One region of the Aquamicrobium terrae genome, then DNA from elsewhere that is predicted to be linked to it. Evidence: riboswitches for the same ligand, from Rfam matches in the RefSeq annotation. Region 1 holds a riboswitch; each other region holds the start of a gene.
The links. Region 1 has a riboswitch for cobalamin ahead of ACVCNR_RS13125 (aromatic ring-hydroxylating oxygenase subunit alpha). Riboswitches for the same ligand answer to the same signal wherever they lie in the genome.

Region 1 (2,192 bases):
CGCGCGCGTCACCGTCGATGAAAAGCGCATGATCAACGCCCGCGCCGACGTGAACCAGCTCTTGCCGCTGAAATATCGCTGGGCCTGGGAAAAGTACCTGTCGGGCTGCAACAACCACTGGATGCCGACCGAGGTTTCCATGCAGGCCGACATCGCGCTGTGGAAGTCCGCCGACGGGCTGACCGACGACGAGCGGCGCATGATCAAGCGCAATCTCGGTTTCTTCGCCGCGTCCGAATCGCTGGTGGCGAACAACATCGTGCTGGCCATCTACCGCCACCTGACCAACCCCGAATGCCGCCAGTACCTGCTGCGCCAAGCCTTCGAGGAGGCGATCCACACCCACACCTTCCAGTATATCGTGGAAAGCCTGTCGCTGGACGAGGGCGAGCTGTTCAACATGTACCGCGAGGTGCCGTCGATCACCGAAAAGGCGGCCTGGGCGCTGAAGCACACGCAGAACCTCGACGACCCCGATTTCAAGACCGGCACTCCGCAAGCCGACCAGTCGTTCCTGCGCGACCTCGTGGCCTTCTACGTCATCTTCGAGGGCATGTGGTTCTACACCGGCTTCGCGCAGATCCTGTCGCTCGGCCGCCGCAACAAGATGGTCGGCATCGCCGAGCAGTACCAGTACATATTGCGCGACGAATCGATCCATCTGAATTTCGGCATCGACGTCATCAACCAGATCAAGCTGGAGAACCCGCATCTGTGGACCAGGGCGTTCCAGGACGAGGTGCGCGGCATGATCCTCGACGCCGCCGAGCTGGAAGCCGCCTACGGCCGCGATACGATGCCGCGCGGCTTCCTCGGCCTCAACGCGGGGCTTTGCGAACAATATATGCACTTCATCGCCAACCGGCGCTGCGCCCAGCTCGGCCTCGCCCCGGTGTTCGCCGAGGCCGAAAACCCGTTCCCGTGGATGAGCGAGGCGATGGACCTGAAGAAGGAGAAGAACTTCTTCGAGACCCGCGTCATCGAATACCAGAACGGCGGCGCACTGGCCTGGGACTGACGGCGGGCGGGGCCTAGGATGAAGGACATCGCCTGTCGTCTTTGCGCCGAGGCGATGTCGTTTTCTCATGCCCCTTGCCGGCGCGAATGGTGTTTAGATCAGCTTGCTTAAGGTGCCTGACCGCTTCGCGCGGAAGGGAGAATTGGGAAGCCGGTGCCCTTGAGAAAAGGAAATCCGGCGCTGCCCCCGCAACGGTAGCGGAGCCCAAACCTCGACGGTGAGCCACTGGGGAGACTTCCCCGGGAAGGTGTCGAGGCGGTCCCGAAAGGGACGGCTCCGGAGCCCGGAAACCAGCCTTGGGCGCATAGGTCTCGACTGATCGCGGTGGGCGGTCAAGGAGCGAATGGCATGCGATCCGGTTTCCGGGCGCGAGCGGGTGCCGTTCCTTCCCCAAATCACCACCAAGTTCAGTCCTTTGGCGAGGACAGGACATGGACGCCCGTAATGAAATGCTCAGGCTGATGCGCGCCCGCCGGCAAGGCTGGTCGCTGGAGCAGCCCTTCTACACCGATCCCGATTTCTTCAAGCTCGACATGGAGCTGATCTGGTATCGCGACTGGCTGTTCGTCGGCCATGATTGCGAGGTGGCGAAGCCCGGCAGCTTCTTCACCGTGCAGGTGGGCACCTATCCTGTGGTGGTGGTGCGCGATCGCGAGGGCAGGATCAGGGCGTTCCACAACTCCTGCCGCCATCGCGGCAGCCGCGTGTGCACGGCCAGCAAGGGAACCTCGGCGCGGCTCGTCTGTCCTTACCACCAGTGGACCTACGACCTCGACGGCAAGCTGCTGTTCGCCCGCCAGATGGCCGAGGATTTCGACCCGTCCGCCCATTCGCTCAAGCCCGTCGCCTGCGAGAGCGTGGCCGGCTACGTCTTCATCTGCCTCGCCGACGAACCGGCCGATTTCCAGCCGTTCCGCACCCTGATGGAGCCCTATTTCGCGCCGCACAAGCTTGCCGAGGCGAAGGTCGCCTATGAATCGACCATCATCGAGAAGGGCAACTGGAAGCTGGTGTGGGAGAACAATCGCGAGTGCTACCATTGCGCCGGCAACCATCCGGAACTGTGCAAGACCTTTCCGGAAGCACCCAGCGTCACCGGCATCAACGGCGCCGAAAGCGACCCCGAAATGGTGGCGCATTGGCAAAAATGCGAGGCGGCGGGCCTGCCGGCGCG
Region 2 (2,192 bases), 490 kb from region 1:
CCGCCGACAGATAGGCGTGGGCGCATTCGTTGAACGGGCTTTCCTCGTCGCCCAGCGTGCCGGGAACGAGACCCCACAGGCAGTAGGTGTACTGGATGTTGCCGTAGTTCAGCAGCCGCACGAAGGTGTCGTCCACCTGCCGCTCCTGCGCCGCGAGCTTCATGATCTCGCTGCGGTAATCGGCGATCACGGCCATCTGGCCGTGCGACAGGCTGGCGATCGGTATGCCCTGGATTTCGGCCGGATTGATCCGCCGATGCGCCTCAGCCGCAGGTGAAGCAAGGCAGGTCGCGAAAACCGCAACAAGAAACGCGGCACGCGCCGAGAAGGGAGCGTGCCGCGTCATGGCATTTCTCAGGCCGTCCGGGCGCGTGCGCCGGGCAGGGCGCGCTCGGCAACCGCGCCGAAGGCAAGGCCGATCACCGTCCACAGCACGGCATGCATGCCGAGCGAGGAGGTGCGGAAGCGCCAGAGCAGGTCGGCCGAATAGCCTTCCGGAATCTCGTTCACCGTCGGCAGCGCATATTGGGCGATGGCGATGATGACGATGAAGGCAAGGCCGCCGGCGATTCCCGCGTTCCAGCCGCCGAGCTGGCTCCACAGGCGCCGCGCCAGCACCACGGCGACGGCAGCCGCGATGATGGACACGATCAGCATGATGAAGAACAGTTCCGTGCGCGCGCCGATCGTTTCAGGGTTGCCGACAGCCGGCGGCGTTGCCGGGTATTTCAGCGCCGGCACCAGCACCACGGCGATGAAGGCGGCGACGGCCAGCAGCCCGGCGGTGGCGCGCGGACCCAGGGTGACCGCACGCCCATAGACATAGGCGAAGACGAGGGAGAACAATCCGCCGATGGCGGCGCCGTAGACGACCGAGCCGGTCAGCAGGCCGAGGCCCGCCTGCGTCTCGCGGCTGACCAGTTCCTCCTCTTCCTCGGCGGGCTCGCCGGAGGCGGCAGCCATCGCTTCTTCATAGGCGATGGCGCTGTCGATATGCGGCTCCCCGTAGATACGGGCGAATCCGAACGCGAAAAGTCCAGCGAGGATGCCGACCAGCATCCCGCGAAGCAGAAGATTTCCAACCATGGCGCTATGCTTTCAGTGGCAGGGGAAGCCGAGGAGGTGGCGCGCGTCATGAACGAATTCATGCGTGCTCAGGCTCGAGAACAGGGTGGTGGCCCCTTCTTCCGCGCCGACGAAATAGATGGCCAGCACCATGAGCAACCCGCCGAAAACGGCCCATGGCATGATTTCGCGCACCGGAATCGGACGGATTTCCGGTGCGAATGTGATGTCAGACATTGTGCTTCTCCCTGGGATACTGCGTCCCGTCATTGCAAGCTGGGGAGACGGACCAAGGCCTGACTTCCGGCATTATGCCGATCACAGTGGCGCGACCGCGCTGGATTTTCACCAGCTTCCAGATCCGTAACCTTTGCCGACACTAGTCGCCGTCATGTATGGCTGTCAATCAAGCGAAGGAGGATGCATGGCAGGGCGGCTGACGCTGGTGTGCTGCGGCGCGACGGAGGCGACCCGGCGCGGGGCTTTTCCGCGTGACGAGCCGCTGGAGCCTGCTGCCCTTGCACAGGCGCAGAAGCTGGCCGGGAACCTGCCTCGCGCCGACCGCGTATGGCATGGCCCCGCCCTGCGCGCCGTCCAGACCGTTGCCGCCCTCGGCCTGCACGGGGAGGCGGTGGAGGCCCTTCGCGACCAGGATTTCGGCACCTGGGCCGGGCGCAGGCTTGCCGAACTCGATCCGGCGGACCTGGCGGCATGGGTGTCCGACCCGGCAACCGCGCCGCATGGCGGTGAATCGCTGAACGACCTCAGGCATCGCGTGTCGGCCTTGCTGAAAGAGAGCCTCGGCCTGTCCGGGCATACGCTCGCGGTCACCCACCCGTCGGTCATCCGCGCCGCTGTCTGTGCGGTGCTTGAGGCCCCGCCGCAAGGTTTCTGGTCGGTCGATGTCGAGCCGCTTGGCCTGACCCGGTTCACCACCGACGGACGCCGCTGGGCCTTGCGGATCGCGTCGCTCTAGCGCCGCTTATCCGGCCCGCGCCGCCGCCAGTGCCTTCGGCATTTCCTCGGCCAGAACATCGAGTTCGTGGTCGAGCCCGACGCTGATGCGGATGCAGCGGTCCAGCCCCGCCACCATCGGCTTGCGGATGAACACGCCGCGCGCCAGCAGC
Region 3 (2,192 bases), on a different contig from region 1:
GCCGAGATCGAGGAACGGGTGAACCGCGTGCTCGAACAGACGGGGCTTTCGGGCTATGCGCGGCGCTCGCCCAACCAGCTTTCCGGCGGCCAGCAGCAGCGCGTGGCGCTTGCCCGCTGCATCGTCATGGAGCCGAAGGTGCTGCTGTTCGACGAGCCGCTGTCCAATCTGGACGCCAAGCTGCGCGAGCAGATGCGGGTCGAGATCCGCGAGTTGCAGCAGCGCGTCGGCATCACCTCGATCTATGTCACCCATGATCAGGTCGAGGCGATGAGCATCTCCGACGAGATCGTGGTGATGAATGCCGGCGTGGTCGAGCAGCTCGGCACGCCGCACGAAATCTATGCCCGGCCGGCGAGCCGCTTCGTCGCCGACTTCATCGGCAAGGCGAATTTCGTGCCGGTGAAAATCCTGTCGGGGGATGCGGTCGACATCAACGGCGTGCGCATCGGCGTGCGCGAGATGCCCGACCTCGAAGCCGGCACGACCGTCACCGCCGTCGTCCGGCCGGAAGCGATCCATCTTGCCGGGGACAAGGGCGATTTCCGCGGCACGGTGCGCCGCGTCATGTTCCTCGGCAACATCGCCGAATATCTGGTCGAGATCGAAGGTCTCGGCAATTGGCTGGTCGACAGCCCCAACCCGGCGGAAGCAGGATTGTTCGCAACCGGCGATACCGTGTTCCTTACGCCCTCCCCTTCTTCTATCCACCTACTGCGCTGAGCCCGCGCCCGCCGGTTTCGGCAAGGCGTCGCCTCTGCCGTAAGCGACATCTGGGGGAATGGCTTTTCTCGGCTTGAAATGCTGCGCCAGGATGCGATACGAACGGGCGTCGGTTTCCGAAAGGAACGAAGAGGGAATTCGCCGCAGGCTTCTTCAGGAACCTGCGAAACGAAACTGCCCCCGCAACTGTAGGCGGTGAGTCCGCTCCCCAAAAAATGCCACTGGGCTTCGGCCCGGGAAGGTGGGGAGGGATGTTGATCCGTCAGTCAGGAGACCTGCCGACACCTGGAACTGAACATGCCGGGCGGGGTGCCCGGGAGAGGTTGTCGATGAAGCCGTCCCTGCCCGATCAGGCTGTCTGCCGCATCCTTGCGGATGCGTGGCGTTTCATTGCGTTCCCCGCCCGAAGCCTCCGTTCCCCGCTGCAAACCGATCGGAGAACTTCGCGTCATGACCTTCCCGCATCTGGCACTTGCTGCCGCTAGCCTTGCGCTGCTCACGGCCCATGCGGCCGCCGAGCCCACGAAATATCCGCTCACGCTGGAGAATTGCGGCGAGACGATCACCTTCGACAAGGCGCCGGCCACCACCGTGACCGTCGGGCAGGCCGCCACCGAGGCGCTCTATGCGTTGGGCCTCGGCGACAAGGTGACGGGCACCTCCGTCTGGTTCACCGACGTGCTGCCCGAGCACAAGTCGATCAACGACAAAATCGAGCGGCTGGCCGACAACGATCCTAGCTTCGAGAGCGTCGTGGCGAAAAAACCCGATCTCGTCGCTGTCCAGTTCATCTGGCATGTCGGGCCGGAAGGCATTGTGGCGACCCGCGAGCAGTTCCACGAGGTCGGTATCCCCACCTATGTGATGCCTGCCGATTGCGTGGCCAAGGACAATTCGGTCGGCGTCGACGGCACTCGCACCGCCGCCTTCTCGACCGAAACCATCCATCAGGGCGTGCGCGAGCTTGCCGAAATCTTCGACGTGCAGGACAAGGGCGACGAAGTCGTCGCCGATCTCGTGAAGCGTGAAGCGGACGCGGTCGAGCGTGCAAAAGCCCTCGATCTCAAGGACGTTTCGGCCGTGTTCTGGTTCTCCAGTGCCGACATGAACATCGATCCCTATGTCGCCGGCCGCAAGGGCGGACCGGCCTATATGCTGGACAAGCTCGGCATCAGGAACATCGTGGAATCCGATGAGGAATGGCCGGTCGTGGGTTGGGAAACCATCGCCAAGGCCAACCCGACGATCATCATCATCGCCAGGATGGATCGCCGCCGCTTCCCCGCTGACGACCATGAAAAGAAGCTCGAGTTCCTCAAGACTGATCCGGTCGCCAGCCAGATGGAGGCGGTGAAGAACAACCGCATCGTGGTGATGGATGCGCATGCCATGGATGCCACCATGCGCACCGTGTCCGGCATCGAGGTGCTGGCCGACGCGCTGGTGGATCTGGGTATCGCCAAGTGACG
Region 4 (2,192 bases), 1.1 Mb from region 1:
GTTGCCTGCATCGGGATAATAGAGGTCGTTGAAGGTCGGGGCACGGAAACCGGTCGAATAGGAGGCGCGGGCAACCAATCCATCGGTCAGCTCATAGCTTGCGCCGACATTGTACGTGGTGACGCTGCCGAATTGCTCGTTGTCGTCATAGCGCAGGCCGGTATCGACAGTGAGGCGCTCATACTCGAACGAATATTGGCCGAATACCGCGACAAGGTCCCGCTTCGTCTCCGCATAGGGCACCCCGGATACGGCGCTGTTCTTCACCGAGTCGCGATAGGCTTCGACGCCACCCTGGACGATATGGTGCGTGGCTCCGAGATCGAACTGCTTCTGGGTGGTCGCAAGCAGGCCGTAACGAAGCGTGTCGAAGTCGTCGCCGGCAACGCCATCCTGGGAAATGGAAGCGTAGTCGAGGGCTGTCGACAGTTCGACAGTCGAGGTCCAGCTCTCCGAATGGTCGAGCCGCGCGCCGAGCCGGCCGGAGAAATTGTCGGTGTGCGAGACGTTGCCGAACGGATCGTTGTCGAACTCGTTCCTGCCCCGCGTGTAAAGGCCGTCGGTGTAGATCGCGCCCGCCGCCATTTCCTTCGACAGGGAAAAATTGACCGAGCCTCTGGTGAAGCCGTCCTTGTCGAGGTCATGGCCGGGCGAGAGGCGGTAGTCGTAGCCTTGGGTGCCGAGGATGCTCGCGCCGAAGGAGTAGCGCAGGCCATCTTCGGTACCGCCTCCGACATTGCCCGATAGCGTGCCGCCCCAAGGGTGCATGATACCGGCCGTCACGCTGCCGCAGGCGCTTTTGCCCTCGGGACAGGGACCGCCCTGCTTGGTGATGATGTTGATGATGCCGCCAATGGCGTCGGCGCCATACTGCGCCGAATGGCCGCCTCTGGCGATTTCGATGCGATCGATGGAATCGAGCGGGATGCTGGAAAGGTTGAGTGTGCCCGCAGTGGCCGATGCGGCACGCACGCCGTTGACCAGTATGAGCGTCTGGGCCGCGCTGGCTCCGCGCAGCGACAGGCTGGAATCGGCGCCGAGGCCGCCATTCGATGTGGCGGTTATGCCCGGCTGGGTCTTCAGTAGGGAGAGCAAATCGAGCGCCGCCGATTTCCTGATCTCTTCTTCGCCGATCACCGTCACCGACGACGTTGAACGCTCGAGCGACGAAGCGCGCCGCAGCGGCGTGGTCACCACGATCGTGTCGAGCTGGATGGTGTCGTCGTCGCTGTTCGCGGATTGCTGTGCCCAGCCCGGGCCGGTCAGCGCCAGCGCGCATACGCCTGCGGCCAGAATTGTCGTTCTCATGGTCCTTACCCCCGAATGCCGGGCGTCTCGCGCCGGCGATTTCCACTTCAACCGCGGACCGGAAGGGCAGGGGGATCGCATGTTCCACCCGGCAGCCGTAAGGCACGCGGCAACACCTTGTCGTGTCACCGCAGCGGACGGCCGCGCCTGATCCCACCCCGTGATCAAGCATGGGTGACCGGAACCGGCAGGTCTCCTGACTTCCGCGTCGTCGCCTCCCGCCGCCTTCCCGGACCGTTGCGGCCCAGTGGCATATCGGGGAGAGGCTCGGCGGCTACAGTTGCGGGGGCAGTCGCGGCTTTGCCGATCGCTCGGCTGACCGTGTTCCCTTTTGATCCGTATGTGGAACCGATTCCAGGAGCGACGCTAACCACTGCCCGGCGGGCCTGTCAATTCCGGCAGCGGTGGCCAATGGTCCAGTTGCGGCATGGGTCGTCCTTGCGGGCCGGGGAAAATTCCGCTACGTCGCCGCTTTGCTGACGGGAGCAGGGCCTTGACCGACCACCAAGCCGATGTCGCCATCATCATGGGCAGCCAGTCCGACTGGGCGACCATGCGCCACTCCGCCGAAACGCTGGCCGAACTCGGCGTCTCCCACAAGAGCCTGATCGTTTCCGCCCACCGCACGCCGCAGCGGCTCTACGACTTCGCCCACGGCGCCAAGGCGGCCGGCCACAAGGTGGTGATCGCCGGTGCCGGCGGTGCGGCGCATCTGCCGGGCATGACGGCGGCGATGACGCCGCTGCCGGTGTTCGGTGTGCCGGTGGAATCGAAGGCGCTGTCGGGGCAGGATTCGCTGTTGTCGATCGTGCAGATGCCGGCCGGCATCCCGGTCGGCACGCTGGCCATCGGCAAGGCGGGGGCGGTCAATGCGGCGCTGCTGG

Region 2: it holds a riboswitch for cobalamin, as region 1 does, so the genes downstream of both, ACVCNR_RS15565 (CbtB domain-containing protein) here and ACVCNR_RS13125 (aromatic ring-hydroxylating oxygenase subunit alpha) in region 1, are expected to answer to the same signal.
Region 3: it holds a riboswitch for cobalamin, as region 1 does, so the genes downstream of both, ACVCNR_RS23345 (ABC transporter substrate-binding protein) here and ACVCNR_RS13125 (aromatic ring-hydroxylating oxygenase subunit alpha) in region 1, are expected to answer to the same signal.
Region 4: it holds a riboswitch for cobalamin, as region 1 does, so the genes downstream of both, ACVCNR_RS07845 (TonB-dependent receptor plug domain-containing protein) here and ACVCNR_RS13125 (aromatic ring-hydroxylating oxygenase subunit alpha) in region 1, are expected to answer to the same signal.

Annotation. Positions count from the first base shown of each region.
Region 1 covers NZ_JBRKLZ010000001.1:2,675,138-2,677,329, reverse strand. Annotated here, with positions in the region: gene ACVCNR_RS13130 (ribonucleotide-diphosphate reductase subunit beta) at 1-1,018, shown strand, start outside; cobalamin riboswitch at 1,112-1,331, shown strand; gene ACVCNR_RS13125 (aromatic ring-hydroxylating oxygenase subunit alpha) at 1,450-2,192, shown strand, end outside.
Region 2 covers NZ_JBRKLZ010000001.1:3,161,531-3,163,722, forward strand. Annotated here, with positions in the region: gene ACVCNR_RS15555 (hypothetical protein) at 1-346, opposite strand, end outside; gene ACVCNR_RS15560 (CbtA family protein) at 355-1,086, opposite strand; gene ACVCNR_RS15565 (CbtB domain-containing protein) at 1,099-1,302, opposite strand; adenosylcobalamin (AdoCbl) riboswitch at 1,350-1,430, opposite strand; gene ACVCNR_RS15570 (histidine phosphatase family protein) at 1,490-2,041, shown strand; gene ACVCNR_RS15575 (pyridoxal phosphate-dependent aminotransferase) at 2,048-2,192, opposite strand, start outside.
Region 3 covers NZ_JBRKLZ010000003.1:55,293-57,484, forward strand. Annotated here, with positions in the region: gene ACVCNR_RS23340 (ABC transporter ATP-binding protein) at 1-723, shown strand, start outside; cobalamin riboswitch at 817-1,020, shown strand; gene ACVCNR_RS23345 (ABC transporter substrate-binding protein) at 1,174-2,190, shown strand.
Region 4 covers NZ_JBRKLZ010000001.1:1,548,926-1,551,117, reverse strand. Annotated here, with positions in the region: gene ACVCNR_RS07845 (TonB-dependent receptor plug domain-containing protein) at 1-1,308, opposite strand, end outside; cobalamin riboswitch at 1,478-1,676, opposite strand; gene purE (5-(carboxyamino)imidazole ribonucleotide mutase) at 1,802-2,192, shown strand, end outside.